Regions from separate parts of the Paucibacter sediminis genome, predicted to be linked through region 2. Evidence: predicted binding sites of a transcription regulator. Region 2 holds the regulator's gene; the other holds the start of a gene.
The links. The regulator HrcA, encoded in region 2, represses chaperone genes, less so after heat shock. The targets are predictions, from matches to a motif close to TTAGCACTCNNNNNNNNNGAGTGCTAA.

Region 1: the regulator HrcA is predicted to act here: its motif matches at 8,782-8,808, upstream of rpoH (RNA polymerase sigma factor RpoH).

What each region holds. Positions count from the first base shown of each region.
Region 1 is NZ_CP116346.1:2,893,031-2,908,194, reverse strand. Features, by position in the region: gene PFX98_RS13480 (M61 family metallopeptidase) at 1-1,381, opposite strand, end outside; gene PFX98_RS13475 (DUF3429 domain-containing protein) at 1,651-2,097, opposite strand; gene PFX98_RS13470 (DsbC family protein) at 2,120-2,836, opposite strand; gene PFX98_RS13465 (FAD-dependent monooxygenase) at 2,872-3,993, opposite strand; gene ychF (redox-regulated ATPase YchF) at 4,086-5,177, shown strand; gene PFX98_RS13455 (CHASE domain-containing protein) at 5,318-8,080, shown strand; gene PFX98_RS13450 (chemotaxis protein CheW) at 8,188-8,694, shown strand; gene rpoH (RNA polymerase sigma factor RpoH) at 8,859-9,779, shown strand; gene PFX98_RS13440 (SCO family protein) at 9,834-10,445, opposite strand; gene cyoE (heme o synthase) at 10,447-11,367, opposite strand; gene PFX98_RS13430 (COX15/CtaA family protein) at 11,377-12,492, opposite strand; gene PFX98_RS13425 (SCO family protein) at 12,513-13,157, opposite strand; gene PFX98_RS13420 (SURF1 family protein) at 13,186-13,914, opposite strand; gene PFX98_RS13415 (DUF2909 domain-containing protein) at 13,935-14,153, shown strand; gene PFX98_RS13410 (cytochrome c oxidase subunit 3) at 14,240-15,124, opposite strand.
Region 2 is NZ_CP116346.1:445,440-460,603, reverse strand. Features, by position in the region: gene PFX98_RS02150 (tetratricopeptide repeat protein) at 1-22, opposite strand, end outside; gene mutM (bifunctional DNA-formamidopyrimidine glycosylase/DNA-(apurinic or apyrimidinic site) lyase) at 109-924, shown strand; gene mutY (A/G-specific adenine glycosylase) at 961-2,013, shown strand; gene PFX98_RS02135 (hypothetical protein) at 2,064-2,372, shown strand; gene rapZ (RNase adapter RapZ) at 2,373-3,284, opposite strand; gene recN (DNA repair protein RecN) at 3,281-4,972, opposite strand; gene PFX98_RS02120 (NAD kinase) at 4,973-5,848, opposite strand; gene hrcA (heat-inducible transcriptional repressor HrcA) at 5,918-6,937, shown strand; gene PFX98_RS02110 (hypothetical protein) at 7,481-7,732, shown strand; gene PFX98_RS02105 (outer membrane lipoprotein) at 7,921-8,394, opposite strand; gene PFX98_RS02100 (HNH endonuclease) at 8,503-9,060, opposite strand; gene PFX98_RS02095 (TetR/AcrR family transcriptional regulator) at 9,570-10,298, shown strand; gene PFX98_RS02090 (acyl-CoA dehydrogenase C-terminal domain-containing protein) at 10,335-12,125, shown strand; gene PFX98_RS02085 (DUF2147 domain-containing protein) at 12,188-12,634, shown strand; gene PFX98_RS02080 (3-hydroxyacyl-CoA dehydrogenase/enoyl-CoA hydratase family protein) at 12,684-15,080, shown strand; gene PFX98_RS02075 (DUF4442 domain-containing protein) at 15,097-15,164, shown strand, end outside.

The DNA.
Region 1 (15,164 bases), 2.4 Mb from region 2:
CCATGATGTCGGCCTCGCCGATCGGGCCGCCACCGCTGCGCTGCCACAGCAGGCGCATCACCGCGTCGAGACTTGACGGCCCCGAGTTCCGGGCTGCGCCCTCCCCGCCCCCCGAGGGGGACAAGCAAACTTGGGACGGCCCGGCATTTGCTTGAGCGCGCGGCTTGTCGGCACTGCGCAGCGCCAGGTCCAGCGCCATCGCCACCATGGCTCCCTTGGTGTAGTAGCTCACCACCGCGTTGGGGGTGTTCTCATCCTGGCGGTAGTACTTGACCCAGGCGTCGAAGCTGGACTGCGCCACGCTCTGGTGCTTGCGCCCGGGCGCACCCAGCACGCCGCTGAAGGTACCGGCAATCAGCTTCAGGTAGCGGGCCTCATCGATCAGGCCGCTGCGCACTAGGAACAGCTCGTCGTAATAGGAGGTGAAGCCCTCGAAGAACCACAGCAGCTGGGTGTAGTTCTCCTGGCCGTAGTCGAAGCTAGCGAACACATCGGGCCGCAGGCGCTTGACGTTCCAGGTGTGGAAATACTCGTGGCTGATCAGGCCCAGCAGGCGCACATAGCCCTCGCTCAGCTCGGTCTGGCCCAGGCGCGGCAGGTCGCGGCGCGCGGCGATCAGGGCCGTGCTGGCGCGGTGCTCGAGGCCACCGTAGCTGTCGTCCACCGCGTTGAGCAGGAACACGTAGCGCTCAAAAGGCGGTTTTCCGGGCGGCTTGCCGGCGCGCTTGCCGGGCGGATGGGCGCCGTGCCAGAAATCGATCTGGGCCTCGCAGATGCGCTGGGCGTCGCGCAGCAGGCGATCGCCGTCGAGGATGGGATAGGCACCCGCCACCACGAACTCGTGCGGCACGCCGGCGGCGCTGAACTGGCCGCGCCAGAACTTGCCGAGCTCGAAGGGATGGTCCACCAGTTCGTCGTAGTCGGCCGCCTCGTAGCTGGCCTTGCCGCGGCCCGCGCGCATGCCGGTGGCCACCTGCCAGCCGGGCAGCAGGCCGGCCAGGTCGATGCCATGCGGCTCGCCCTCGCGCCCATGCACGCGCAGGCACAGGCTGGTGCCGTTGAAGAAACCGCGCTGGGCATCGAGAAAGGCCGCACGCACCGAGGTGTCGAAGGCATAGACCTGGTAGCTCAGCACCAGCGCGGCACGGCCGCTGCAGCGCACCTGCCAGGCGCATTTGCTGGTCTGATGCACCGGCAGTTCGCGCTGGCCCTGGCGCGCGCGCAGGCCGCTCAGGTGGCGTGCAAACTCGCGCACCATATAGCTGCCCGGAATCCACACCGGCAGGCTGAAGGCCTGCTCGGCGGACGGCGCGGTCACCGTCAGGGTGACGCGGTACAGATGCGCTTGCGCGTCGGCAATCTCGATCTTGTAGTGGATCATCTCAGGGCCTGTTAACACTGCGTTTGCCCGTGCGAACGGGGCCGGCAGGGCCCAGGTCTAGGCGGACGACGCTGCCCAGGCTTTCTGCCTGGGCAAGGAGTTCAACGACGAGATGGGCCCTGCCAGCCCCGTTCCCTTCGGGTTGCCACCAGAACAGCCGTGCACGTCGTTGCAAAGCCTCGCCGGGGGAGCGACCCCGGCTTCGGTTTGCGCCTAGTTCACGGCTGTTCTGGTGGCAACGCATCGGGCAAGCGCAGTGTTAGCAGGCCCTAACTACCGGCCGCCCCCAGGAAGCAGCTCAGCGCCGCCACGCCGCTGAGCCGGAAGCGCAGCGTCAGCCAGGCACTGGCGCCCAGTGCGGGATAGCTGCGGCGGTCCACTGCATAGCAGGCGATCAGCATCACCCCATGCACCACCAGGCCGGCATAGGGCGGCATCACCACCGCGATCCAGGCGATCAGCGCCGGCACCACGCCCCAGACGAAGGGCTGCGGCGATGGAATGCTCTGCCGGAAGCCCAGGCCCCAGTGGATGCCACCCAGCAAGGAGATCACCACGGCCGCGTAGGCGGACAGCGCGGCCGTCACATAGGGATGGGCATCCTCGCGCACCAGCCAGACCAGCAGCGCGCCGAACACAAAGGGCAGCAGGCCCAGGTAGCCGAGCCGCAGCGCGACGGGATTCAAGGGCAGGTTGCCGGATACAGCAGCAGGCATGAGGGGCGGATCCGCGGGTGGTTCAGGACTTGATGGATTGCAGGCGGCGCTCGACCTGCTCGGCGCTCAGCGCCCCGGGGGCACGCGTGCCGTCTTCGAAGATCACCGCCGGCGTGCCGTTCACATGATGCTTGCGGCTGAAGGCGAGGTTGCGGTCGATGGCGCTGGCGTCACAGGCCTCGGCGCCCGGCTTGGGCAGCGGCGTGCCTTCCAGCATCCAGTTGCGCCAGGCATTGGTCTGGTCCTTGGCGCACCAGACGGCACGCGATTTCTCGGGCGAGTCGCCGCCCAGGATGGGGATCACGAAGGTGTAGACGGTGAGGTCCTTGACGTCCTGCAGGCTGCGCTCGAAACGCTTGCAGTAGCCGCAGTTCGGATCGGCAAACACCGCGATGCGGCGCTTGCCATTGCCGGTCTTCCAGACGATGGCGTCCTTCAGCGGCAGGTTGGCGAAATCGATCGCGGTGAGCTTGGCCACGCGTTCCTCGGTGAGGTTGCGGCGGCCCTTCAGGTCCAGCAACTCGCCCTCGATTAGGTATTGGCCGGTGGCATCGGTGTAGCGGATCTCGTTGCCGATGCGGATCTCCCACAGCCCGGGCATGGGCGAGGGCTTGACCTCGTCGATCTTGGGCGCGCCCACCAGGCGTTCGCCCAGGCTCTTGCGGATCAGGGCCTCGTTGGCATGGGCAAGCAGGGGCGCGAGCGCCAGCGCGGCGGTGCAAATCAGGGAAAGCTTCATGGTGGTGCTCGGTAGAGAATCGGTGCGAGGGCGGTTCAGGCGCCCAGCGCCCTGGAGGTCAGCCAGCGCTTCAGCGGGCCGATTTGATTGAGGAGGCTCAGGCCCTGGTTGCGCAGGCCGCGCAGCGCCGGCGCCTCGCTGGCAAAGCCCTTCAGCAAGGCATCGGTCAGCTCGCCCATGGCCCAGGTGTCGAACTGGCGCCGGCGCACATAGCGGCGCAGCAGGCGCTCGTCGCCCAGCGGACGCCAGGGCTCGCGCGCGGCGATCACGCTGGCCAGCGCCGCCACATCGGCCAGGCCCAGGTTCAGGCCCTGGCCGGCCAGCGGGTGCACCAGATGGGCGGCATCGCCCAGCAGAACCCAGCCGGGGCCGCAGACCGGCTCGGCGCGCGCCAGGCTCAGCGGCCAGGCGCTGCGCTGGCTGGCCAGCGTGAGCGTGCCGGCCGCGCCGCCGCTGGCTTCCAGCAGGGCGGCTTCAAACTCCGCCGTGCCGGCCGCCATCAGCTCATCCGCGCGCTGCTTGGGCAGCGACCAGACCAGGCCGTAGGAACAGCCGGGCTCGGGCCGCTCGAAGGGCAGCAGCGCCAGCACATCGGGCGAACGGAACCATTGGTGGGCCACGCCCTGGTGCGGCTGGCTGGCGCGCAGGCGTGCGGCAATCGCGCTGTGGCCATAGGCATGCACGTCGAAGCGCACGCCCAGGACCGCGCGCGAGGCCGAGTCGCGCCCTTCACACAAGGCCTGCAACTCGGCCGGCACCGGCGCATCGACCAGGCGCACATGGGGCGAGAAGCGCAGCGCGGTGGCGAGCTCGGCCTCCAGCGCGGCGGCGTCGACGATATAGGCCAGCTCGCGCACGCCTTGCTGCCAGGCGCTGAACTCCAGCAGCGCGCCGGCGGCATCGCCGCGCACCTTCATGTCGTAGACGGCAGACACCGCGTCGGCCGGCAGCGCGTCCCAGACGCGCAGCTCGCGCAGCAGGGCCACCGAGGCGGCGTTCAGCGCATAGGTGCGCACGTCCTCGCGCGGCGCCGCCGACGCGCCGCTGGGCTCGGGCTGGCCCAGCAGGGCCACGCGCAGACCACGCGCCGCCAAGGCCAGCGCCAGCGCCCGCCCGACGCAACCGCTGCCGCGCACCAGGATGTCAAATCGTTCCATGGAGCTCATTGTAGGCAAGCCGACTAAAATACCGCCTTTGCCTCCCGGCCAGCCTGCTCCTTCCTGCTTGGCCCCTTTCGAAAGCGTCCCTCATGAGCCTCAAATGCGGCATCGTGGGCCTGCCCAATGTGGGCAAGTCCACTCTTTTCAATGCGCTGACCAAGGCCGGCATCGCCGCCGAGAACTATCCCTTCTGCACCATCGAGCCCAATGTGGGCGTGGTGGAACTGCCCGATCCGCGCCTGCAGAAGCTGGCCGAGATCGTGCAACCCGAGCGCATCCTGCCCGCCATCGTGGAATTCGTGGACATCGCCGGTCTGGTGGCGGGTGCCTCCAAGGGTGAGGGCCTGGGCAACCAGTTCCTCTCGCACATCCGCGAGACCGACGCCATCGTCAACGTGGTGCGCTGCTTCGAGGATCCCAACGTCATCCACGTGAACGGCAAGGTCGATCCGATCTCCGATATCGAGGTGATCCAGACCGAACTCTGCCTGGCCGACCTGGGCACGGTGGAGAAGAGCCTGCACCGCTACAACAAGGTGGCGCGCGCCGGCGACAAGGAAGCGATCGCGCTGGTCAAGGTGCTGGAGAAATGCCAGGCCGCGCTGGACCAGGCCAAGCCGGTGCGCGGCATCGACTTCAGCAAGGAGGAGCTGACCATCCTCAAGCCGCTGTGCCTGATCACCGCCAAGCCGGCGATGTTCGTGGGCAATGTGGCCGAGGACGGTTTCGAGAACAACCCCTTCCTGGAGCGCCTGAAGGAATACGCCGCGGCCCAGAACGGCCCGGTGGTGGCGATCTGTGCCAAGACCGAGGCCGAGCTCTCCGAGATGGAGGACGAGGACAAGGCCATGTTCCTGGCCGAGATGGGCCAGGACGAGCCCGGCCTGAACCGCCTGATCCGCGCCGGCTTCAGCCTGCTGGGCCTGCAGACCTACTTCACCGCCGGCGTGAAGGAAGTGCGCGCCTGGACCATCCACAAGGGCGACACCGCACCGCAGGCGGCCGGCGTGATCCACACCGACTTCGAGCGCGGCTTCATCCGCGCCCAGACCATCGCCTACGAGGACTTCATCGCCTACAAGGGTGAGCAGGGCGCCAAGGACGCGGGCAAGATGCGCGCCGAGGGCAAGGACTATGTCGTCAAGGATGGCGACGTGCTGAACTTCCTCTTCAACGTCTAGTCTGACACCGTCCTTTCGCATGGCGTCGCGCCATGCCGACAGTCAAACGCCCGGCCCGTTCAGTCTTCTGGCGCCGGGCGTTTTTGCATTAGGCTCATGGCGCAGTGGCACCGCCCTGCCACCGAGCCCTCCCCTTCTTCATGCCGCCTCCGTTCCTCACCTGGGCCCTGCGCAGCCTCTTGCTGGGCCTGGCCTACGCCCTCATCAGCGTGCTGGCGCTGCGCCTGGCGTTGCCGCCCAATTACGCCACCCCGCTCTACCCTTCGGCGGGCCTGGCGCTGGCCGCGCTGCTGTGCTGGGGCTGGCGCATGGTGCCGGCGGTGGTGCTGGGCTCCTTTGCCGCCAATGTGCTGCTGGCGATGGAGCGCGGCCATCCCTCGCTGCTGGGGCCGGCGCTGATCGGCGTGGGCGCTGGGCTGCAGGCCTGGGTGGGCGCCTGGGCCGTGCAGCGCCTGCGCGGCGCGGACCCGGAAGAGCTGAGCCTGACCGAGCCGCGCGACCTGGCGCTGTTCTACGCCCTGGGGGCCGGCCTGTCCTGCCTGATCAGCCCGAGCATGGGCGCGGCAGCGCTGTGGCTCAATGGCGCGGCCACGCTGGCGCAGCTGCCCTCCACCTGGGGCCATTGGTGGGTGGGCGACACGCTGGGCGTACTGATCGGTGCGCCCATCACCCTCACCCTGATCGGCCAGCCGCGTGCCACCTGGGCGCCGCGGCGCATCAGCGTGGCCCTGCCGATGCTGGCCGCCACCCTGCTGATGGTGCTGGCCACCTCCCAGGTGATCAGCTGGGAGACACAGGGCCAGCGCCAGGCCTTCGAGCGCGATGCGCTGGCGGCCGCCAACGCGCTGGAGACCGCGCTGCAGGAGCCGCTGCAGGCGCTGGCAGCCAACCAGGTGCTGTTCAGCATCTACCCGAACCTGAACCGGCGCGAGTTCGAACGCGGCAGCGTGGCGCGGCTGGCCACCGGCAGCCGCCTGCTGGCGCTGGGTTGGGCGGCCAGGGTGGGCCCCAGCGAGCTGGCGGCCTTCGATGCGGCGGCCCGCCGTGACGGCCTGGCCGACTATCGGGTACATGAGCGCCAGCGCGCGGGCGATCTGCGCATCGCCACCGACGAGGACAAGCTGGCGATCCGCCTGATCGAGCCCCTGCAACGCAATGCCAGCGCGCTGGGCGTGAACATCCGCGCGATTCCGCAGGCGCGCCCCGCGCTCGACCACGCCGCGCGCACCGGCCTGCCCGCGGCCACCGCCGGCTTCCGGCTCTCGCAGGACAGCGCCGACAACACCGGCGTGGTGCTGTACCAGGCGGTCTATGCGGGCGAGCCGGGTGAGCCGGACAATCAGGCGCTGCGCCAGCAGGCCTTGCGCGGCATGGTGTTCGCGACCATCCGCCCCGACCAGGTGCTCGACACCGTGGTGCGTGCCAGCGCACCCTACCTGGCCTTCTGCCTGGTGGATACCGACCCGCACACCGCCCGGCCGCTGCTGGCCGGCAAGCCGGGCTGCGCGGCGCAGACGCTGCCACCCCTGAGCCGCGTGCACAAGCTGCAGTTCTCCGGCCGGGCCTGGGAATTGCGTGCCTGGGCCGCCGGCCCCATGCCCAGCCACGACGGCATGGGCAGCCTGCTGTTCGCCGTGGTCGGCCTGATCAGCACGGCCCTGCTGGGTGCCCTGCTGCTGACCGTGACCGGTCGCGCCAAGCGCATCGCCGACCTGGTGACCGAGCGCACCGCCGAGCTGCGCCGCGAGGTGCAGGAACGCGAGCGCGCGGCCGAGGCCCTGCACGCCAGCGAGGAACGCTTTCGCAACATCTTCGAACACGCGGCGGTCGGGCTGGTGTTCACCGATCTGCGCGGCGTGCCGCAGCAGGTGAACCCCTATTTCTGCCGCCTGGTGGGCTTCAGCAGCGCGGAGCTGATGCAGCGCTCCAGCATCGCCATCACCCATCCGGACGACCGCGCCGAAGACCTGCGCCTGGGCCGCAGCCTGTTGCGGGGCGAGATCGACAGCTATCGCCGCAACAAGCGCTACATCACCAAGTTCGGGCAGATCGTGCAGGTGCGCGCCCTGGTGAGCATGCAGCGCGATGCCCGCGGCGAGCCGTTCCGGTTGGTGGGCGTGGTGGAAGACGTCACCGACCAGCTCAGGCTGCGCGAGCTGGAGCGCGCCCGCAGCGCCGCCGAGGCCGCCAACCAGGCCAAGAACGAGTTCCTCTCGCGCATCAGCCATGAATTGCGCACCCCGCTCAACGCCATGCTGGGCTTCACCCAGCTGCTGGAACTGGGCGGCGAGCAGCAGCTCAGCGAGCAGCAGCGCGGCTGGCTGGCGCAGATACGCGCGGCCGGCTGGCATCTGCTGGAGATGATCAACGAGACCCTGGACTGGTCGCGCATCGAGACCGGCGCGCTCAAGCTCGAGCTGGCCCCGCAGGCGCTGGAACCGCTGCTGGCGTCGACCTGGGCCATGCTGGAAGCCGACGCCGCCAAGCGCGGCATTGCCTACAGCGTGGAACTGGCGGCCGACGCGCAGCAGGTCTACGCCGATGCCACGCGCCTCAAGCAGGTGTTCACCAATCTGCTCAGCAATGCCGTCAAGTACAACCACCCGCAGGGCCAGGTGCGGGTGAGCAGCCGGGCGCTGGGCGATGAGCGCATCGAAATCACCGTGGCCGACACCGGCCTGGGCCTCAGCGAGGCGCAGCAGGCCCAGCTGTTCCAGCCCTTCAACCGGCTCGGGCGCGAGCTCAGCCAGGCCGAGGGCACGGGCATCGGCCTGGTGATCTGCAAGCGCCTGGTGGAAGCGATGAACGGCAGCCTGACGGTCCGCAGCGCGACGGGCCAGGGTGCGAGCTTTGTGCTCGACCTGCCCGCCAGCGCCGGCGCCATGTCCAGCGCCGCGGACTGAGCACAATGGCCGGGCCGCCGCGGTTTATTGCCGCGGCAGGCCCGGCCCGGCTAGGCACAATAGCGGGCAGCGCGTCCAACCATCGAACCATCCCAAGCCTTCGCCCCATGAGCTCTACCGAACTGGCCACCCGCCCCAACCAAGCGCTGACGCTCGCCGACGATCACAAGTCCTTTGCCAGCCGGCAGTTCCTGACCTTCCGCATCGGCGCCGAGGAATACGGCATCGACATCCTGAAGGTGCAGGAGATCCGCTCCTACGAGGCGCCCACCCGCATCGCCAACGCACCCGCCTTCGTCAAGGGCGTGGTGAATCTGCGCGGCGTGATCGTGCCCATCGTGGACCTGCGCCTGCGCCTTGGCAGCCCGGCGGAGTACAACGCCTTCACCGTCTCCATCGTGCTGAACGTCTGCTCGCGCGTGGTCGGGGTGGTGGTGGACTCGGTGTCGGACGTGCTGGAACTGGGTGCCGACGCCATCAAGCCGGCGCCCGAGGTGAGTGCCGCCATCGACACCCGCTTCGTCACCGGCCTGGGCAAGGTCGGCGAGCGCATGCTGATCCTGCTCGACATCGAAGGCATGGTGGGCAGCCCGGATTTCGGTCTGATCGACTGATCTGAGGCCGGTTGCCGCGCAGAAAGTTAGCGCGCACCCTCGCTGGAGGCGTCGAAATAGCTGAGAAAATTTGCTTCTCGGTGGCCTTTAGCACTCATTCGCCATGAGTGCTAATATTATGGACGTCGAGCCATAGCGGCTGGGAGAGGTAGAAAGCCATGAGCATGATGTCCAACGCCACTGCACTGCAAGTACGCGACCCCTGGGCGCTGCTGCCCTCGCTGGGCAATCTGGATGCCTATATCAGCGCCGTCAACCGCCTGCCCCTGTTGACCCCCGAGGAGGAGCAGTCCTTCTCGCGCCGCCTGCGCGAGCATGGCGATCTGGAAGCCGCCGGCCGGCTGGTGCTCTCGCACCTGCGCCTGGTGGTGTCGATCTCGCGCCAGTACATGGGTTACGGCCTGCCCCAGGGCGACCTGATCCAGGAGGGCAATGTGGGCCTGATGAAGGCCGTCAAGCGCTACGACCCCGACCAGGGCGTGCGCTTGGTGTCCTACGCCATGCACTGGATCAAGGCCGAGATCCACGAGTACATCCTGCGCAACTGGCGCATGGTCAAGGTGGCCACCACCAAGGCACAGCGCAAGCTGTTCTTCAATCTGCGCTCGATGAAGCACAGCCTGAAGGAAGACGCCGCCGAGGGCCAGACGCACCGCAACACGCTCACCGAAGCCCAGGTGGACCATGTGGCCCGCGAGCTCAACGTCAAGCGCGAGGAAGTGCTGGAGATGGAGACCCGCATGGCGGGTGGCGACGTGGCCCTGGAGCCCCAGACCGATGACGACGGCGAGAGCTTCGCCCCCATCGCCTACCTGGCCGACGACAGCCAGGAGCCGACGCGCGTGCTGGAAAGCCGCTCGCGCGACGCGCTGGCCGGTGACGGCATTTCGCGCGCCCTGGCGGTGCTGGACGAGCGCAGCCGTCGCATCGTCGAAGAGCGCTGGCTCAAGGTCAACGACGACAGCAGCGGCGGCATGACCCTGCATGACCTGGCGGCCGAATACGGCGTCAGCGCCGAGCGCATCCGCCAGATCGAGGTGGCGGCAATGAAGAAGATGCGCAAGGCCCTGGCCGAAACGGCCTGAGCGAGCCGATCGCCCTTCCCCATGCAAAAGGCCCCTCGCGAGGGGCCTTTGTCTTTACGAGCGCTCGTTCAGCAGCAGCTTGATGTCGTCGGCCAGCGCCTGGGCGCCGGCGCCGTAGCGGGCGAACACGCGCACCCGGCCCTGGGTGTCGAAGATGAAGCTGGCGGCGGTGTGGTCCATGGTGTAGCTCTCGGGCGTCTTGCCCGGCACCTTGGCGTAATAGACCTTGAACTCGCGCGCCGCATCCTTGAGCTGCTCGGCATTGCCGCGCAGGGCCACGAAGCTCGGGTCAAAGCTCGTCATATAGGGCTTGAGCAGTTCCGGCGTGTCGCGCTCGGGGTCGACGGTGATGAACACGCCCTGCACCCGCTCGCCATCCGCGCCCAGCGACTTCTTCACCTGGGCCAGTTCGGCCAGCGTGGTCGGGCAGACATCGGGGCATTGGGTGTAGCCGAAGAACACCACCACCACCTTGCCCTTGAAGTCCGCCAGGCTGCGCGGCTTGCCATCCTGGTCGGGCAGGCTCAGCTGGCGGGCATAGCTGGCGCCGCTCAGGTCCACGCCGCGGAAGGCGGGCTTGGCCGCGCCCCCGATCTGGTCGCAGGCCGCCAGCGTCAGCGCGCTGAGGGCCGCCAGGAACAGTCGTCTCGTGGTGTTGCGTTGCATCTCAGGCGATCCAGGGCATCAGGTAATGGTCCAGCAAGAGCGCCGCGAACAGCAGCGACAGGTGGAGGATGGAGAAGCGGAAGGTGGCGCGCGCCAGCTCGTCCGAATACTGGCGCCAGAGCTTGAAGGCGTAGGCGCAGAAACCCAGGCCCAGGGCCAGCGCACTGGCCAGATAGATCCAGCCGCTCATGCCGGTGAGGAAGGGCAGCAGCGTGGCCACCAGCAGGATCCAGGTGTAGAGAAAGACCTGCAGCCGCGTGAACTCCGAGCCATGCGTGACCGGCAGCATGGGCAGGCCGGCCTTGCGGTAATCCTCGGTGCGGTAGAGCGCCAGCGCCCAGAAATGCGGCGGCGTCCAGAGGAAGATGATGAGGCACAGCATGAGCGCCTCGGGGCCCACCTCGCCGCGCAGCGCCGCCCAGCCCAGCACCGGCGGCATCGCGCCCGAGGCGCCGCCGATGACGATGTTCTGCGGCGTCATCGGCTTGAGAATCACGGTGTAGATGACCGCGTAGCCGACGAAGGTGGCGAAGGTCAGCCACATCGTGAGCGGATTCACCCACACCCACAGGATGGCCGAGCCGATGCCGCACAGCAGGGCCGAGAAACTCAGGGTCTGGACACGGCTGAGTTCGCCCTTGGCGGTGGCGCGCCAGGCGGTGCGCTTCATCTTCGAGTCGATCTGCTGCTCGATCAGGCAGTTGAAGGCAGCGGCCGCGCCGGCCACCAGCCAGATGCCCACGGTGGCGGCCAGGATCACGCCCCACTCGGGGCCGCTGGGCCAGCCCGGCACCGCCAGCGCCATGCCGATGACCGCGCAGAACACGATCAGCTGCACCACGCGCGGCTTGGTGAGCTGGTAGAACTGCTGCCAGCGCGAGGGCGCGCCGGGGGCAGCGAGGGTGGTGGGGGTCGTTGACATGGGAAGCGTCTATCGTAGGGCAGCGGCGCGCTGCGCTGCGTGCAGGCGCGCCAACATGAAACTCAGGATCAGCAGCAGGGCCGCGGCCCCGCCGGTATGGGCCAGGGCGGCCAGCAGCGGCCAGTCAAGCACCACGTTGGAGAGGCCGGAGAGCAGCTGCCAGCCGGCCACCAGCAGCAGGCGGCGCGCCCACAGCGGGCCCTCGGACAGCGGCCGGCGGTGCCAGCGCCAAGCCAGCCCCAGCAGCGCCGCGAACACCAGCAGCGCGCCGATGCGGTGGCTCATGTGGATGGCCGTGAGGGCCGCGAACGGCAGCCAGCCACCGTCGTGGCCCACGCCCAGCGCGCGCCACAGCGTGAAGCCATGCTCGAAATCCATCGCCGGCCACCATTGACCCTGGCATTGCGGGAACTCGCTGCAGGCCAGCACGGCGTAATTGGTGCTGACCCAGCCGCCCAGGCTGACCTGCGCCAGCGCCAGCACCAGCAGCGCCCAGGCGGCCAGGCGGTCGCCGGCCGGCCAGGCCAGCGGCCGCGGCGCATAGGCCTCGGCCTGCCAGGCCAGCAGCATCAGGAGGCCCATGGCGCCCAGCAGGTGCAGGGTGACGATGGCGGGGAACAGCTTCATCGTCACGGTGAGCGCGCCGAAGGCCCCCTGCATGCACACCCACAGCAGGGTGACGGTGGGCCACCAGGGCGAGATCGGGCGCGCCGCGCCGCGCCGCGCCTGCCACCAGCTCAGCACACACAGCACCAGGATCAGGAAGCCGACCCCGCTGGCCAGGTAGCGATGGATCATCTCCACCCAGGCCTTGCCATGCGTCACCGGCCCGCTGGGCATGGCGGTCTGGGCGGCGTGGATGTCGACGCTGGCGCCCAGCGGCGAGGCGCTGCCATAGCAGCCGGGCCAGTCCGGGCAGCCCAGGCCCGAGTCGGTCAGGCGCGTGAAGGCACCGAACAGCACCAGGTCAAAGGTGAGGAACAGCGTCAGCAGGGTCAGCGCGCGCAGGCGCGGGCCCAGCCCGGCACCGCGATGGCGCAGCCGCCACCACAGCAGCGGCCCAGCACCGATCAGGGTGCCCAGCAGCAGCAGGCGCAGCCAGGGGGTGAAGTCGAAGGCGTTCATGGCAGGCGGGGCGGCGGCGATCAGCGTCCGGGCTTGTCCCAGCCGGCATTGGCCTTGATGAGGCGGTCCAGGTCCTTCTTGACCTTGGACGGGTCGGGCTGCACCGGCGAGCGCATCATCCAGCGGCCCATCGGGTCGATCAGGAACAGATGCTCGTTCAGGCCATGGCCCTCGGCCGGCTTCAGCCAGGCCTGGATCTGGGCGCGCGGCGCGCGCAACACCGTCACCGGCACGCCGGCACTGACGGCGGCAAGCACCTCGGGGCGCAGCGGTTGGTCATCGGGCACCAGCCAGAGCTTGTCGATCTTGTCGCGCTCCTTGCCCATCATCTCGCGCAGCTGGCGCTGCATGAAGAGCAGGCGCTCGCAGGCGCTGTCGCAATGCGCATCCTGCACCAGGGTCAGCAACCACTGGCCCTTGAGCGATTCGGCCGGCACCGGCTGGCCGCGCAGGTCCTGCAGGCTCAGGCTGGGCGGCAGGTCCACGGTAGGCGTGATCAGCTCGCCATAGGCCTTGCCGCGCGGCTGCAGCACGTAGAAGGTGAAGTAGGACGCCAGCACCGGCGCGGCGCACACCGCCACCACCAGCAGCATGCGCAGGCGGCCGGCGCGCTGCTGCGCGTTGGCGGCACCGGCCATCGCGCCGGGCTGGGGCTGGCTGTGCACCGTGAAGGACAGCGGCGCGTCGGCCTGCTCAGGCGATGGGGCGGCGGCGCCGGGGACGGATGACTTGGAACCAGACATAGAGACCTAGAAGCAGCGCACAGAGCGCGAACCATTGAAAGGCGTAACCGTAATGCTTGTGGATGTCGACGGCCGGGGCCGGCCAGTCGCGCAGCAAGCCATCGTCGGCAGCCGCAGCCCGCGTTTGCAGCAGCGCGGCCGGCAGCAGCGGGATGCCGAGCTCGGCCGCATAGGCATCGGGTGCCAGATTCTGCCGGATCGCGCCGGCGCTGCCCTGGCCCAGCTCGTACAGCCTTGAGGGCGACGCGGCCAAGCGCCCCTCGACCTCCACCTCGCCGGCCGGCGTGGCCAGCGCGGGCAGGCGCGTGCGGTCGGCCTGGTCGCGCGGCACCCAGCCGCGTTGCACCAGCAGCGACTCCGCGCGCCCCGCCAGCCGCAGCGGCGTGACGACGAAGAAGCCGACCCGGCCATCCATCGGACGGTTGTCCAGAAACACCGTCTTGTCGGCCAGCCAATGGCCGCGCAACTGCGCGCGCCGGTGCAGCTGCTGCGCATCGCCGCGCAGCTCGGCATTGCCCAGCGGCGCCTGCTGGCCGCGCTGCGCGATGGCCTGTTCGAGCGCACGCTTCTGGGCCGCCCGGTCGAGCTGCCAGAAGCCCAGCGCGGCGGTGATGGCCATGCCCAGCAGCGTGCCCAGCAGCACGATCAGGCGGCGTTGCAGCGGGCTTGCCTCAGCCATGATGGGGAATAATGCCGGCCATGAAATTCATCTTCGCGATCGCCTTCATCGGCATCCTCGGCGCCCTCGCGGCCGCCGGCCTGTTCATGCTGAAGAACGGCAGGAAGGAACAGCGCGGCGCCAATATGGCGCGCGCGCTGGCGGTGCGCGTGGGCGTGTCGATCGCCCTGTTCCTGTTCATCTGGATCAGCTACTCACTGGGTTGGATACAGCCGACCGGCATACCGGTCGGCCGCTGAAGCCGGGCTGGCAAAGAACGAAAAAAGCGCCGCTGCATGCGGCGCTTTTGCTTTGGCATGGCCAGGGGCTGCAGCAGCCCCCATGCTCACATCCAGTAGACGACCACGTACAGGCCCAGCCACACCACGTCGACGAAGTGCCAGTACCAGGCCGCGCCTTCGAAGCCGAAGTGGCGGTCCTTGGTGAAGTGGCCCTTCTGCAGGCGCAGGGTGATGAACAGCAGCATCAGCATGCCCACGAAGACGTGGAAGCCGTGGAAGCCGGTCAGCATGAAGAAGGTGGAGCCGAACACGCCCGAGCTCAGCTTGAGGTTGAGCTCATGGTAGGCATGCGAATACTCGTAGCCCTGCACCACCAGGAAGGTGATGCCCAGCAGCACGGTGATCCACATGAAGGCGATGGTCTTGCTGCGATTACCGTCCAGCAGGGCATGGTGGGCGATCGTCAGCGTCACGCCCGAGGTCAGCAGCAGCGCGGTGTTGACCGTCGGCAGGGGCCAGGGGCCCACGGTGCTGAAGGCTTCCACGGTGCCGGCGGGCGAGGCGGTCAGGCCGGCCGCGACGCTGGGCCACAGGCCCTTGAAGTCGGGCCACAGCAGCGCGTTCTCCAGGCTGCCCAGCGCCGGCACCGAGTGCACGCGCGCCCAGTACAGCGCGCCGAAGAAGGCCGCGAAGAACATCACTTCCGAGAAGATGAACCAGCCCATGCTCCAGCGGAACGAGACGTCGATGCGCTCGCTGTAGAGGCCGCCTTCGCTTTCGCGGATGGCGTCGCCGAACCACTGCTTGAGCACGAAGGCCCACCACAGCAGGCCAAAGGCCAGCGAGTAGGCGCCCCATTGGTGATCGTTGATCCACTGGCCAGCGCCCAGGATCACGAAGAACAGGCCGATGGCGGCCATCACCGGATGCCGCGAGGGCCCGGGCACGAAGTAATAGGGAGTCTTCCCCTGAGTCGTCGCAGCCGACATGATGCTTCTCTCCTCGAACTTCAAACTTTGCAGTTCAAAC
Region 2 (15,164 bases):
GGCGGCGATTCGAGGCGGGCATGCGGGGCTCCTGGAGAACGAATGGGCCAGCCCGTGCGAGCTGGCCCTGCAGTCATTCTAGGCAAGGCGTCGCTCGTATCATGAGTCATGCCTGAATTGCCCGAAGTCGAAGTCACGCGCCGCAGCTTTGCCGACGCCATTGCCGGAGCCCGCGTGCTCGAACTCAGGCTGGGCAAGCCGCTGCGCTGGCCGCTGGGCGTTACGCCGCAAAGTCTGGTGGGGCGCCGCGTGGGCGAGGTGCGGCGGCGCGGCAAATACCTCTGGCTGCCGCTGGAGCCGGGCGGCTTGCTGCTGCATCTGGGCATGTCGGGCTCGCTGGCCTTCCGGGAGCATGCGCCGCCGGCCGGGCCGCATGACCATTTTGAATTGCTCACCGACCGCGGCAGCCTGCGCCTGACGGATCCGCGCCGCTTCGGTGCGGTGGTCTGGTCGGATGCCCTGGATGCCGACCCGGCCGCCAAGCTGCTTGCCGGCCTGGGGCTGGAGCCCTTCGACGCGCGCTTCGATGGCGCGCATCTGCATGCCGGCCTGAGCGGCCGGCGCGTGGCCATCAAGCAGGCCCTGCTGGCGGGCGACATCGTGGTGGGCGCCGGCAATATCTACGCCTGCGAGGCCCTGTTCCGCGCCGGTATCGATCCGCGCCTGCAGGCGCAGCGCCTGAGCCGGCCGCGTGCCGGCCGCCTGGCCCTGGCGGTGCGCGAGATCCTGGCGCAGGCGGTGGAGGCCGGGGGCACGACGTTGCGCGACTTCAAGGACGCGCATGGCGTGGCCGGCAGCTTCCAGATGCAGGCCCAGGTCTACGGCCGCGAGGGCGAGCCCTGCCTGGTCTGCGGCACGCCGATACGCCGCATCGTGCAGGGGCAGCGCTCGACCTATTACTGCCCGTCCTGCCAAAAACGCTGATTCAACCGCTGATTCACGCGTTAGCATGCGCCGCGCATGAGAGAAGAAGAGCCCAGCCCCGCCGAGATCCAAGCCCTGTTCGCCCCCACCCTGGTGGCCTGGCAGCGCAGCCATGGGCGCAACGCGCTGCCCTGGCAGAACACACGCGATCCCTACCGCGTCTGGCTGTCCGAGATCATGTTGCAGCAGACCCAGGTGGGCACGGTGCTGGGCTATTACCAGCGCTTTCTCGCCAGCTTCCCGAGCGTGCGCGAGCTGGCCGCGGCGCCGCTGGACGAGGTGCTGACCTTGTGGGCGGGCCTGGGCTATTACAGCCGCGCACGCAATCTGCACCGCTGCGCCCAGGCCGTCTGCGAGATGCATGGCGGCGAGTTTCCGCGCAGCGCCGAACTCCTGCAGACCCTGCCCGGCATCGGCCGCTCCACCGCCGCCGCGGTGGCCTCGTTCTGCTTTGGCGAGCGCGTCGCCATCCTGGACGGCAACGTCAAGCGCGTGCTGTCCAGGCTGCTGGCCTTCGACGGCGACCTGGCCAGCGCGGCGCAGGAAAAGCTGCTGTGGCAGCGGGCCGGCGAGCTGCTGCCCGCCAGTGCCGACATGCCCAGCTATACCCAGGGCCTGATGGATCTGGGCGCCAGCCTGTGCAGCGTGCGCACGCCGCAATGCCTGCTGTGCCCGGTGAGCGAGCTGTGCCTGGCGCGCGCCCAGGGCGAGCCGCAGCGCCTGCCCATCAAGACGCGCAAGCTCAAGCGCAGCCGGCGCGAGAACTGGTGGTTGTGGCTGGAGCATGAGGGCCGCATCTGGCTCGAGCAGCGCCCGGCCACGGGTGTCTGGGCGGGGCTGTGGACCCTGCCGCTGTTCGACGACGAGGCCGCGCTGCAGCGGCAGTTGGACGGACTTGCCGGCCTGGGCGCCAGCGCCGAGGTGCTGCCGGTGATCCAGCACGCGCTGACGCATCTGGATTGGGTGCTGCATCCGCGCCGCGCTGAGGTGGCGGGGCCTGCGCCCGAGTTGAGCGGCGGCGTCTGGGTGGCGCGCGAGCGCCTGGCCAGTTATGCGTTGCCGGCGCCGCTCAAGCGCCTGCTGGATTGATGGCGGATGGATGGCGTATGCTTGCCCCCCTCGACAGCCGACCCCACACCATGCACAGCACTGCCAAGCCCGCCGTCAAGAGCGCGATCGAATCGGCCGTGGTGGCGGCCCTCGCGGGCGCCACCTGCCTGTGGTTTCTGATCTCGGCGGCCAATATGGACGAGGTCGACGGTGCCAAGGCTACCCTGTGGGGCCTGGGTCTGGCGGTTTGCGTGATCGCCCATATCAGCTTCGTGGGCGTGGCCCTCAAGCATGCCGGCCGCCGCGTGCTGCCCTGGCTGCTGGGCATGGTGATCCTGTTTCCGGTGGTCTCGGTGGTGGCCATGGTCCTGCTGCTGCAGGACGAGCAGGCGGGCTGATTACTTCGCGTCCAGCTCGCGGTGCCGCTTGAGCACCTGGCCGTGATAGGCGAACTGCTTGGACAGCGTCTCCACCAGATAGACCGAGCGGTGCTGGCCGCCGGTGCAGCCGATCGCCACGGTCAGGTAGCTGCGCTGGTCGGCCGCGAAATTGGGCAGCCATTGCGAGATGAAGGCGCCGATCTGGCCCAGCATCAGGCGCACCTCGGGCTGGGCCTCCAGATACTCGGCCACCGGCGCATCGCGGCCGGTCAGCGGACGCAGCTCGCGGTCGTAATAGGGGTTGGGCAGCACGCGCACGTCGAAGACGAAATCGGCATCGCTGGGCACGCCATGCTTGAAGGCGAAGGATTCGAACACCAGGGTCAGCGAGGTGCCGCTCACCACCACCAGATCGCGCACCCAGGCGCGCAATTGCGCGGGCCGCAGCTGGCTGGTGTCGATCACCGTTGACTCCACGCGCAGCGCCGCCAGCAGCTCGCGCTCCAGCTCGATCGCGTCCAGCAGGATGCGGTGCGCATCCTCGCCGTCCTGCTGGGCCTGGCGCAGCGGATGCGGGCGGCGCGTTTCGGAGAAGCGCCGCATCAGGGTGTCGGTATTGGCGTCCAGGAAGATCGAGCGCAGGCCCACGCCCTCGGTGCGCAGCTGCTTGATGAGAGGCAGCAGATGCGGCAGCGAGCCGGCGCTGCGCACGTCCACCGCGATCGCGACGCGGCGCTTGCCGCGCTGCTTTTCCAGCGTCAGGAATTCCAGCAGCAGCTCGGGCGGCAGGTTGTCCACGCAGAAGAAACCGGCGTCCTCCAGCGCATGCATGGCGATGGACTTGCCGCCGCCCGACACGCCCGTGACCAGCACCACATCGCTTTGCGGCGCTGGCTTGGCCTCGGCCCCCCGCTTGCTATTGCTGCTCATGACCTGGCCTTTTTGCTGCGCGCTGCCGCGCCGGAGTTGGAGAGATCCAGCATCTCCTGCGCATGGGCAATGCTGGTGGACGAGAGGCGCTCGCCGCCCAGCATGCGGGCGATCTCCGCCACGCGCGCTTCACCATGCACCGGCTGCACATCGCTGCAGGTGACGCCGGCGCGCAGGGCCTTGGAGACGACGAAATGCTGGTCGGCGCAGGCGGCCACCTGGGGCAGGTGGGTGACGGCCAGCACCTGGCGCTCGCGCCCCAGCTGCTTCATCAGCCGGCCCACGGTCTCGGCCACGGCGCCGCCCACGCCGGCATCGATCTCATCAAAGATCAGGGTGCCGGCGCCGCTGTCCTGCTGCTGGCAGGTGGTGACGGCGATCGCCAGCGCGATGCGCGAGAGTTCGCCGCCCGAGGCCACCTTGGCCAGCGGCCGCGGCGTGCTGCCGGCGTGTCCGGCCACCAGGAATTCGGCCGACTCCAGGCCGAAGCTCTGCGGTTGTTCCTGCTTGAGCAGGGCGATCTCGAAACTGCCGCCGGCCATGCCCAGCAGCTGCATGGCCTGGGTGACGGCGGCCGCGAGCTGCGGCGCCGCCTTGGCGCGTGCGGTGCTGAGGCGCCGCGCTTCCTGTTCATAGGCCTGGCGCGTCCGCTCCAGCGCGGCCTGCAGGGCGGCCAGATCGCTGGCAGCGTCCAGCGCCGCAAGCTCCTGCTTCCATTCCCGCAGCAGGGCCGGCAGCTCGGCCGGCTGGCGCCGGTAGCGGCGCGCCAGCGCCACCCAGGCGGAGAGGCGTTCGTCCAGCTCCTGCAAGCGCTCGGGCTCCATGTCGGCACCGTGCAGATAGGCGCTGAGCGTGTGCGTGGCATCCTGCAGCTGCGTCTGCACGCCCTGCAAGGCCTCGACGGCGGGTTGCAGGCGGGCGTCGTAGGCCAGCACGTCCTGCAGATCGTCCAGCGCGCGCTGCGTCAGGCCCTCGGCATTGAGCTCGGCCTCGCTGAGGGCTTCGAGCGCCTTGCGCGCGGCATCCATCAGCGACTGCGCATGCGAGAGCCGCTGGTGTTCACCGTTCAGCTCATCCCATTCATCGGCGCCGGGCGCCAGGCGATCGAGCTCGCCGATCTGCCAGCTCAGGCGTTCATGCTCGCGCGCCAGCTCGCCCTGGCGCGCCTGCGCCGCCTCCAGGCCTTCGCTCGCCTGCTTCCAGTCGGCGTATGTCTTGGTGACCAGCGCGGTTTCTATGCCGGCATAACCGTCCAGCAGGGCGCGCACCGCGGGCGCGCGGGTCAGGCCTTGCCAGGCATGCTGGCCATGGATGTCGAGCAGGCTGTCGGCCAGCTCGCGCAGCTGCGCCACCGTGGCGGCGCTGCCATTGATCCAGGCGCGGCTCTTGCCCTGCGCGTCGATGACGCGGCGCAGCAGCAGGCAATCGTCGTCGCCGTCAAAGCCGGCCTCGGTGAGCCAGTCGTGCAGCGAGGCGGGGCGGTCGAACTCGGCCGTGATCTCGGCCCGCGCCGCGCCCTCGCGCACCACGCCGGCATCGCCGCGGCTGCCCAGCGCGAGCTGCAGGGCGTCGATCAGGATGGACTTGCCGGCGCCGGTCTCGCCGGTGAGCACCGCAAAGCCGTTGCTGAAGTCGAGTTCAAGTTCGGGCACGATCACGAAATCGCGCAGGTTCAGGCGCCGCAGCATTCAACTCACCCCTTCGTACCAGCGCAGCTTGCGGCGCAGCGTGGCGTAATAACTCCAGCCGGTCGGATGCAGGAAGCAGACCTTGTGCTTGGAGCGCCGCACGGTGATGCGGTCGCCGTGCAACAGGCTGGCCAGGCTCTGCATGTCGAAATTCACGCTGGCATCGCGGCCGGCCACGATCTCCAGCCGGATCTCGCCCAGGTCGGGCAGCACGATGGGGCGGTTGGAGAGCGTGTGCGAGGCGATCGGCACCAGCACCCAGCCGCCGATGCTGGGGTGCAGGATGGGCCCGCCGGCCGACAGCGAATAGGCGGTGGAGCCGGTGGGCGAGGCGACGATCACGCCGTCGGCGCGCAGATTGGCCACGAACTCGTCGCCCACGTCCACGCGCAGTTCCACCATCGAGGCGGTGGCGCCGCGGCTCACCACCACGTCGTTGAGGGCCAGGCCCTCGAAGATGATGCGCTCATCGCGCCAGACCGCGCCCTCCAGCATGGCGCGCTGCTCTTTTTCGTAGGTGCCGGCCAGGATGGGCTCGAGCGCCTCGCGAAAGCGCTCGATCGAGATGTCGGTGATGAACCCGAGCCGGCCCTGGTTGATGCCCACCAGCGGGGTGCCATGTCTTGCCATCTCGCGGGCAAAGCCCAGCATGGTGCCGTCGCCACCGACGACGATGGCCAGATCGCACTCGCGGCCTAATTCGTCGTTGGAGAGGGCATCGAAGGCGGTGATGCCGGTGTTCAGGGCGGTCTCGCGCTCCAGCGAGACTTCCAGGCCGAGGCCGGCCACGAACTCGGCAATCTCCTCAAGCACAGGGCGTATGCCCCTGGCCTGGTGCTTGCCCACTAACGCCACATGACGGAATCGCTTGGCCATGCGCAGAATTACACCACAGGGTTGCGACGACTTGCGGAACATGGCGGGCCTGTCCGTACAATGAAAACCATGCTCGACGAGCGCTCCAAATCACTGCTGAAAACCCTGGTCGAACGCTATATCGCGGACGGTCAGCCCGTGGGTTCGCGCACGCTGTCCAAGGCCTCGGGCCTGGAGCTCTCGCCCGCGACCATACGCAATGTGATGGCTGATCTGGAGGAACTGGGCCTGATCGCCAGCCCGCACACCAGTGCCGGCCGCATTCCCACCGCGCGCGGCTATCGCCTCTTCGTCGACACCATGCTGACGGCGCAGCCGGCCCTGCTGGGCGCGGACGCGCGGCCCATCGAGACGCAGTTGCAGCCCGACCAGCCGCAGCGCGTGATCGCCAGCGCCGCGCATCTGCTGTCCAGCCTGTCGAGCTTTGTCGGCGTGGTCACCGCGCCGCGCAAGCCCAGCGTGTTCCACCACATCGAGTTCCTGCGCCTGGGCGAGCGGCGCGTGCTGGTGATCATGGTCTCGCCCGACGGCGATGTGCAGAACCGCGTGATCTTCACCGCGCAGGACCTCAGCCAGGCCGAGCTGGCCGAGGCCAGCAACCGCCTCAACGCCCATTACGCCGGCCTCACCCTGGAGGCGGTGCGCGAGCGCCTGAGGAGCGAAGTGGATGCGCTGAAGGGCGAGATCGGCCTGCTGATGAATACCGCCGTGCAGGTCGGCACCGAGGCGCTGGAGCATGAGGAAGAGCGCGTGGTGATCTCCGGCGAGCGCAATCTGCTCACCGTGCAGGACTTCAACAACGACATGGGCAGCCTGCGGCGCCTGTTCGAGATGTTCGAGCAGAAGACCCAGCTGATGCGCCTGCTCGACGTCTCCAGCCGCGCCGAGGGCGTGCGCATCTATATCGGCGGCGAGAGCCAGGTCGTGCCCTTCGAGGAGCTCTCCATCGTCTCCGCGCCCTACGAGGTGGATGGCCAGGTGGTGGGCACCCTGGGCGTGATCGGCCCCACCCGCATGGCCTACGACCGCATGATCCAGATCGTCGACATCACCTCGCGCATGGTCAGCAACGCGCTGTCGCAGAAGTAGGGCGCAGCCAACTGCCCTATACAATCCGCGCTCCTGGCGCCGGCCGGGATGCGCAGGGCAGTCAACTCAGTTGGTGAGAGGGCGCCCTGAGTGGAAACAGAAGATGTTGTATCAGTGGGCCGTTAGCTCAGTTGGTTAGAGCAGAGGACTCATAGCGAAAGTTGTGCACCGGGAGGCGAAAGCGCCCGAGTGAATGGCGTCAAAGTCGGTGAAACCTGACGGCCCGCAAGGGTGCAAGGCAATGCCGAGCCAAGCCCTGAAAGGGGAAGGTGTAGAGACTAGACGGCGCCCGCCTACAGGCTGCAAGGCTCATGGCGAAGGCATAGTCCAGGGAGTCCAGAAATGGGCACAAACCGGAATCCTTTGGTCGCAGGTTCAAGTCCTGCACGGCCTACCACTTGATACATGCGAAGCGGCGTGGGTTGTCAGGCTGGCGGGTGTGTGGGTTCAGAGTCCCGCGAACGCCGAGGGCTTTGGATAGACGGCGGCCTGTCGACGAAGTTGCAATTGCCTCACCGGCAACCGCAACGCGAAGGAGCTGGCATGACCACAGCCGCCGCCTTAGTTCACAAGAATCGTGCCAGCCCGTCTGCGCATCTCGGCCGCAATGAATTCCATTTGATCCGCGTGATTCAAGAGCAGGGCTCTCCTGTCAGCGCCGTCTCGCATAGAGAACGACGTGCCGCTGCCCTTGTTGCCGTCGGTCACGATGACGATGCAGGCGACCGCATCGGTATGCCGCAACAAGGTTTCACAAAGGTCTTCGTATCTGCCGATTTGCTTCGGCGTAGCTGAGTCATTCAACTTTTTTGCTCCACGAGTTGGACATTCACGCCCCAGTCGTCGAGGCCATGCCAGCCAATATCGCCAGCAGATGGCTCACCAGGTGAGCCATGCGCGAGCGATTTGCACAGGACCAAAAAAAAGGGCTTGGCGAATTTGCCAAGCCCTTCTTGCTTGAGAGCGATCGATCAATCGGGCGATCAGCGCGCTGGCGCCGGTGCCGGCGCCCGCGTCACGCGCGTCTTGCCGCCGGTGGTCACCAGTACCACGGCGTCGCCGGGCAGCAGGGTTTCGCCGGCCTTGGCTTGCACCACCGAGCGGCGCTCGCCATTGCGCAGCTGCAGCAGGATCTCCACCGCTTCTTCGCGGGTGGCGTTGCGTTCCACGGCGTTGCCGATCACGGCACCGGCCACGGCGCCCAGCACGCCGACGATCTGGCCCTCGCGGCGGCCGCCGACGCTGGAGCCGGCCACGGCACCGATCACACCGCCGGTGACGGCACCGGCGCCGCTCTGGCTGCCGTCCACGGTGACCGGGCGGATCGAGAGAATGGTCGCGTCCTGCACCTGGGACATGCGCTGGGCGTCGCCGCGTTGCACCACGTCGGGGCTGGTGGTCGAGCAGGCGGCCAGGGCTGCCACGGTGGCGGCGACGATCAGTTTCTTGATGGGCATGGTTCCTCCGGATAAGTCGTGGAAGACCAACGTCGCCGTGGGCTTCGGCGTTGACCGGATTACAAGTCTTTACCGGCGGCCATGACCTCGGTCATGCCCGAACTGAGCTCAGGCATGCAGGCGGCTGGACCTGGGCACGCTGGCGAGCAGGAACTCCATCTGGTCGGCCAGGATGCGGCGCCCGCGCAGAATCATGTCCTCGTGCAGGCTCGGCACATAGGGCAGGTATAGCAGGCTCATGTGGGCCTCTTCGGGCATGCGGTTGCCCTTGCGGCCGTTGCAGCTCTTGCAGGCGGTGATGCAATTCATCCAGGTGTCGTGCCCGCCGCGCGAACTGGGGATGATGTGCTCGCGGGTCAGGTCGTCGGGATGGTGGCTGTGGCCGCAGTAGGCGCAGACATAGCGGTCGCGCGCGAACAGCTTGGGGTTGGAGAGGGCCGGCGCCTGGCGCCAGGCCCGCGAGGGCACGGCACCGCGTACCGCGATGATGGGGTGCACTTCGATGCGCGATTGCATGCCGGTGCGGCGCTGCAGGCCGCCGCGCAAGACATGGCAGGGGTCGCCAAGCGTCCAGGCCACACCGTCGCTGGCATAGATCACGGCGGCTTCCTTGGTCGTGATCCAGGCTTGCGGTCTGCCCGAGATATCAAGTTGCAGAACATCCACAGCGTTGACCTCCTGCCCGCAGCGTACTGCATTAGTGCGCGCTAACTCAAGCCTGGCGCGCGGGGGTGGGCGCTTTGTGCCCGGGCCGCGACGCGCCATGGCGGCCTAGGGCCTGTTAACACTACGCCAATGGGTCGCGTTGTCGGCCAGAAAGGCCTCAGGCAAGGCGCAAACCGCAGCCGGGTTGGACACCCGGCGAGGATTTGCAACGCGGCCTGCGGCCTTTCTGGCCCCAACCCTGCGGGAAGGCTCGTCTCGGCGGGCCACGCGTCGTTGCAACGCTGGCCCGCACGCGAGTGCGGGCCAGCGCTGCGCCTAGCTTGGCCCGCTGAGGCGAGCCTTCGCGGCCCATCGGCGTAGTGTTAACAGGTCCTAGGCAAGCGTGCGGTTCTAGGCGGCTTCCCCTAGAAGTTGCGGCAAAACCCGGCTTGTCAGACTTGGCTTTTGGGCAAAAATAGAACGATCGTTCGTTTTATTATGCGGACGCCCCAAAACTCCCAGGACCTGCCTTGACCGCTACGCCAGACCCCAGCGCCCGGACCGCTGCGAAAGCAGTGGCGCCGCGCCGTGCCGTGCGTTCGCTGCAAAAAGGCCAGCAGACGCGCGCCGCGATTCTTGAAGCCGCATTAGGCCTGGCCTCGCACATGGGCCTGGAAGGCCTGTCGATCGGCGCCTTGGCCGACGTCACCAAGATGAGCAAGTCGGGCGTGTTCGCCCATTTCGGCTCGCGCGAGGAACTGCAGATCGCGGTGGTGCGCGAGTATCACGCCAAGTTCGAGGAAGAGGTCTTCTTCACCGCGATCCGCGAGGCCCGCGGCCTGCCGCGCCTGCGCGCGCTCTACGAGCGCTGGGTGCGGCGCGTGTCGGTGGAGATCGATTCGGGCTGCATCTATATCAGCGGCGCGGTCGAGTTCGACGACCGGCCTGGCCCGGTGCGCGACGCCCTGGTCTCGATGGTGAAGGCCTGGCATGCCGCCCTGCACCGCGCCATCGTGCTGGCCAAGGAGGTCGGCCACCTGAAGCCGGATGCCGATGTCGAGCAGATCCTGTTCGAGTTGCACGGCCTGATCCTCTCCCTGCATCACGACGCGCGCTTCATGCGCAGCCCGGGCGCCATCGGGCGCGCCGAGGCGGGCTTCGAGCGCGCCATCCAGTCCTATGCCACGCCGGCCGGCCTCAAGGCCGATCGCGAGCACAGCCCCAAGTCAGCCGCCGCAGCCATCAAGAAGCGGCCCTGATCTCTCATTACTACAAGCCCACCTCAGGAGCTCCACATGCCTCAGTACAACCCGCCCCTGCGCGACATGAAGTTCGTGATGCACGAACTGCTGCACGTCGTCGACGAGTTGAAGCTTTGCCCCAAGCATGCCGACATCGACGAAGACACCATCAACGCGGTGCTGGAAGAGGGCGGCAAGTTCTGCTCCGAGGTCATCACGCCGATCAACCTGAGCGGCGACGCCGAGGGCTGTGTGCTCGACAAGACCACCCACGAGGTCACCGCACCCAAGGGCTTCAAGGAAGCCTACGCCAAGTACGTGGAAGGCGGCTGGCCGGCTCTCTCTTGCGACCCCGAGTACGGCGGTCAGGGCCTGCCGGTGATGATCAACCAGTGCATGTACGAGATGATGAACTCGGCCAACCAGGCCTGGACCATGTATCCCGGCCTGAGCCACGGCGCCTACGAGGCCCTGCACGCCCATGGCACGCCCGAGCAGAAGAGCATCTACCTGCCCAAGCTGACCAGCGGCGAGTGGACCGGCACCATGTGCCTGACCGAGCCGCATTGCGGCACCGACCTGGGCCTGCTGCGCTCCAAGGCCGAACCGCAGGCCGACGGCACGTACAAGATCACCGGCCAGAAGATCTTCATCTCGGCCGGCGAGCATGACCTGGCCGCCAACATCGTGCACCTGGTGCTGGCCCGTCTGCCGGACGCACCGCAGGGCTCCAAGGGCATCTCGCTCTTCATCGTGCCCAAGTTCAATGTGAACGCCGACGGCTCGCTGGGCTCGCGCAACGGCGTGTACTGCGGCGGCCTGGAGCACAAGATGGGCATCCATGGCAATGCCACCGCGCAGATCGTGCTGGACGGCGCCGTGGGCACCATGGTGGGCCAGCCCAACAAGGGCCTGGCCGCGATGTTCGTGATGATGAATGCGGCGCGCCTGGGCGTGGGCAACCAGTCCCTGGGCCTGACCGAGGTGGCCTACCAGAACGCCGTGGCCTATGCCAAGGACCGCATCCAGATGCGCGCCCTGTCCGGCCCCAAGGCGCTCGACAAGGCCGCCGACCCCATCATCGTGCACCCCGACGTGCGCAAGATGCTGCTGACGGCCCGCGCCTATGCCGAGGGCGGCCGTGCGCTCGCCACCTATGTGGCGCTGCAGCTGGACAAGGCGCTGTCCTCGGACGACGAGGACGAGCGCAAGGAATGCGAAGACGAAGTGGCGCTGCTGACGCCCATCATCAAGGCCTTCCTGACCGACAACGGCTGGATCGCCACCTCGCATTGCATGCAGGTCTTCGGCGGCCATGGCTTCATCCATGAGTGGGGCATGGAGCAGTTCGTGCGCGATGCCCGCATCAACATGATTTACGAGGGCACCAACACCATCCAGTCGCTGGATCTGCTGGGCCGCAAGGTGCTGGGCGACAACGGCAAGAAGCTCAAGGCCTTCGGCAAGAAGATCGCCGCCTTCGTCGAGGAAGAGGGCACCAACGAGGCGATGCAGGAGTTCATCAATCCGCTGGCCGACATCGGCGACAAGGTCACCAAGCTGACCACCGAGATCGGCATTAAGGCCTTCCAGAACCCCGACGAGGTGGGCGCCGCCGCGGTGGACTACCTGCGCGTGGTGGGTCACCTGACCTTTGCCTACTTCTGGGCCCGCATGGCCAAGCTGGCGCTGGAGAAGAAGGACGGCGGCGATCCCTTCTACACCGCCAAGCTCTCGACGGCGCGCTTCTATTTTGCGAAGCTGCTGCCTGAGACCGCCTCGCTGATCCGTACCGCGCGTGCCGGTCTGCAGCCGCTGATGGAGATGGAAGAAGCGCTGTTCTAAGCATCCCGCCCCCAGGCCCGCCCGTCAGAGGCGGGCCTCACAACATTCAGGAGACCGACCCCATGAAGAAAGCCTTGTTGACCGTCGCTGCCGCCGCCCTGAGTCTTGCCGCCGGCCTGGCGCAGGCACAGCAGTCCAGCCCGGTGGGCCTGTGGAAGACCATCGACGACGATGGCAAGACCGAGAAGTCGCTGGTGCGCATCAGCGAGACCGGCGGCGTGCTGACCGGCACCATCGAGAAGATCTTCGATGCCAGCAAGGCCGATTCGAAGTGCGACAAGTGCAGCGATGACCGCAAGGACAAGCCCGTGGTGGGCCTGCAGATCATCCGTGGGGTCAAGCAAGACAACGACGACAAGCTGCATTGGGTGGGGGGCGAGATCCTCGACCCCAACAACGGCAAGTCCTACAAGACCCGGCTCAAGCCCATCGATGGTGGCAAGAAGCTGGAGATGCGCGGCTATATCGGCTTCTTCTACCGCACCCAGACCTGGGTGCGCGTCGAGTAAGCGTTAGGCGTAGCCGCCACCAATCCGTACAGATTTTTAGGAGAAGTCCGTGAGTCGATTCCAAGTTCGCAAAGTCGCCGTGCTCGGCGCTGGCGTGATGGGTGCGCAGATCGCTGCACACCTGGTCAACGTCAAGGTGCCCGTGGTGCTGTTCGATCTGCCGGCCAAGGAAGGCCCCAAGAACGGCATCGTCAGCAAGGCGGTGGACGGCCTGAAGAAGCTCAAGCCCTCACCCCTGGGTGACGCGGCCGACGCGGCCCTGATCGGCCAGGCCAATTACGAGGAACACCTCGAGCAGCTGCGCGATTGCGACCTCATCATCGAGGCCATCGCCGAGCGCATGGACTGGAAGCTGGATCTCTACAAGAAGATCGCCCCCTTCATCGCCCCGCACGCGATCGTGGCCTCGAACACCTCGGGTCTCTCGATCACCAAGCTCAGCGAAGTGCTGCCGGAAGAAATCAAGCCGCGCTTCTGCGGCATCCACTTCTTCAACCCGCCGCGCTATATGTACCTGGTGGAGCTGATCAACACCCCGACCACGCGTCCGGAAGTGATTGACCAGCTGGAAAGCTTTGTCACCACCGCGGTCGGCAAGGGCGTGGTGCGTGCCAACGACACGCCCAACTTCGTCGCCAACCGCGTCGGCATCGCCGGCATGATGGCCACCATGATCGAGGCCGAGAAGTTCGGTCTCTCGGTGGACGTGGTGGACGACCTGACGGGCAAGAAGCTGGGTCGCGCCTCCAGCGGCACCTTCCGCACCGCCGACGTGGTGGGCCTGGACACCATGGCTCATGTGGTGAAGACCATGCAGGACAACCTGCAGGACGATCCCTTCTACTCGATCTACGCCACGCCCAAGGTGCTGGCCGGCCTGATCGAGAAGGGCGCGCTGGGCCAGAAGGCCGGCGGCGGTTTCTACAAGAAGGTGGGCAAGGACATCCAGCGCCTGGACTTCGCCACCGGCGAATACGTGGCCGGCGGCAAGAAGGCCGACGAGATCGTGGCCCGCATGCTGAAGAAGCCGGCGGCCGATCGCATCAAGCTGCTGCGTGAATCGAGCAATCCGCAGGCCCAGTTCCTCTGGTCCATCCTGCGCGACAGCTTCCACTACGTGGCCGTGCATCTGGCCAGCGTGGCCGACACCGCGCGCGAGATCGACTTCGCGATGCGCTGGGGCTTTGGCTCGCAACAGGGTCCGTTCGAGCTCTGGCAGGCGGCCGGCTGGAAGCAGGTGGCCGAGTGGATCTCCGCCGACATCGCCGAGGGCAAGACCCTCAGCAACGCCCCGCTGCCCGCCTGGGTGAGCGAAGGCCCGGTGGCCGAGAACGGCGGCGTGCACAGCGTGAACGGTTCCTGGAGCGCCGCGGAGGGCAAGTTCAAGCCGCGCGCCAAGCTGCCGGTGTACGAGCGCCAGGCCTTCCCCGAGGCCCTGGTGGGCGAGGGCGCGGCCGAGCCGCTGAAGGCCGGCACCGAGCTCTTCAAGAACGAGGAAGTGCGCGTCTGGACGCTGGACAACGAGGTCGTGATCGCGTCGATCACCGCCAAGCTGCACCTCATCAGCCCGACCGTCACCGAAGGCCTGCTGAAGGCTGTGGAGATTGCCGAAGCCCAGTACAAGGGCCTGGTGATCTGGTCGCCCGATGACGTGTTCTCGGCCGGCGCCAACCTGGAAGCGCTGATGCCGGTCTTCATGACCAAGGGCGCCAAGGGCATCGCGCCGGAAGAGAAGAAGCTGCAGGACATGATGCTGCGCCTGCGTTACGCCAATGTGCCGGTGATCGCCGCGATGCGCGGCCTGGCCCTGGGCGGTGGCGCCGAGCTGGCGGTGCATTGCGCACGCCGTGTCGCGCACATGGAAAGCTATGTCGGCCTGGTGGAAGTGGGCGTCGGCCTGATCCCCGGCGGTGGCGGCCTGACCTATATCGCACGCCGCGCCGCCGAGATGGCCGCCGCCGGCAATGCCAACGCCGACATCTTCATGTTCCTCAAGGATGGCTTCACCACGGCGGCCACCGCCAAGGTCGCCACCTCGGCACTGGAAGCCAGGAAGAACGGCTTCCTGCTGGACAGCGACGTGATCGTGCCCAACAAGGACGAGCTGCTGCACGTGGCCTCGGCCCAGGCCAAGGCCATGTTCGAGTCGGGCTACCGCCCGCCGCTCAAGGCGCTGTTCCCGGTGGCCGGCCGTTCGGGCATCGCCACCATCAAGGGCCAGCTGGCCAATATGCGCGACGGCGGCTTCATCAGCCAGCACGACTTCCATCTCGCCAGCCTGATCGCCGATGTGGTGTGCGGCGGTGCGGTGGAGGCGGGCTCGCTGGTCAGCGAGGAGTACCTGATGTCGCTGGAACGCCAGCACTTCTGCGCGCTGCTGGAGCATCCCAAGACGCAGGAGCGCATCATGGGCATGCTGCAGACCGGCAAGCCGGTGCGCAACTGAGATCGGCAAGAGCCTCATGAGCGCCACCCCGAACCGACTGGCCCGCACCCTGCAGCGCATCGAGGCGCTGCCGGCCCTGCTGCG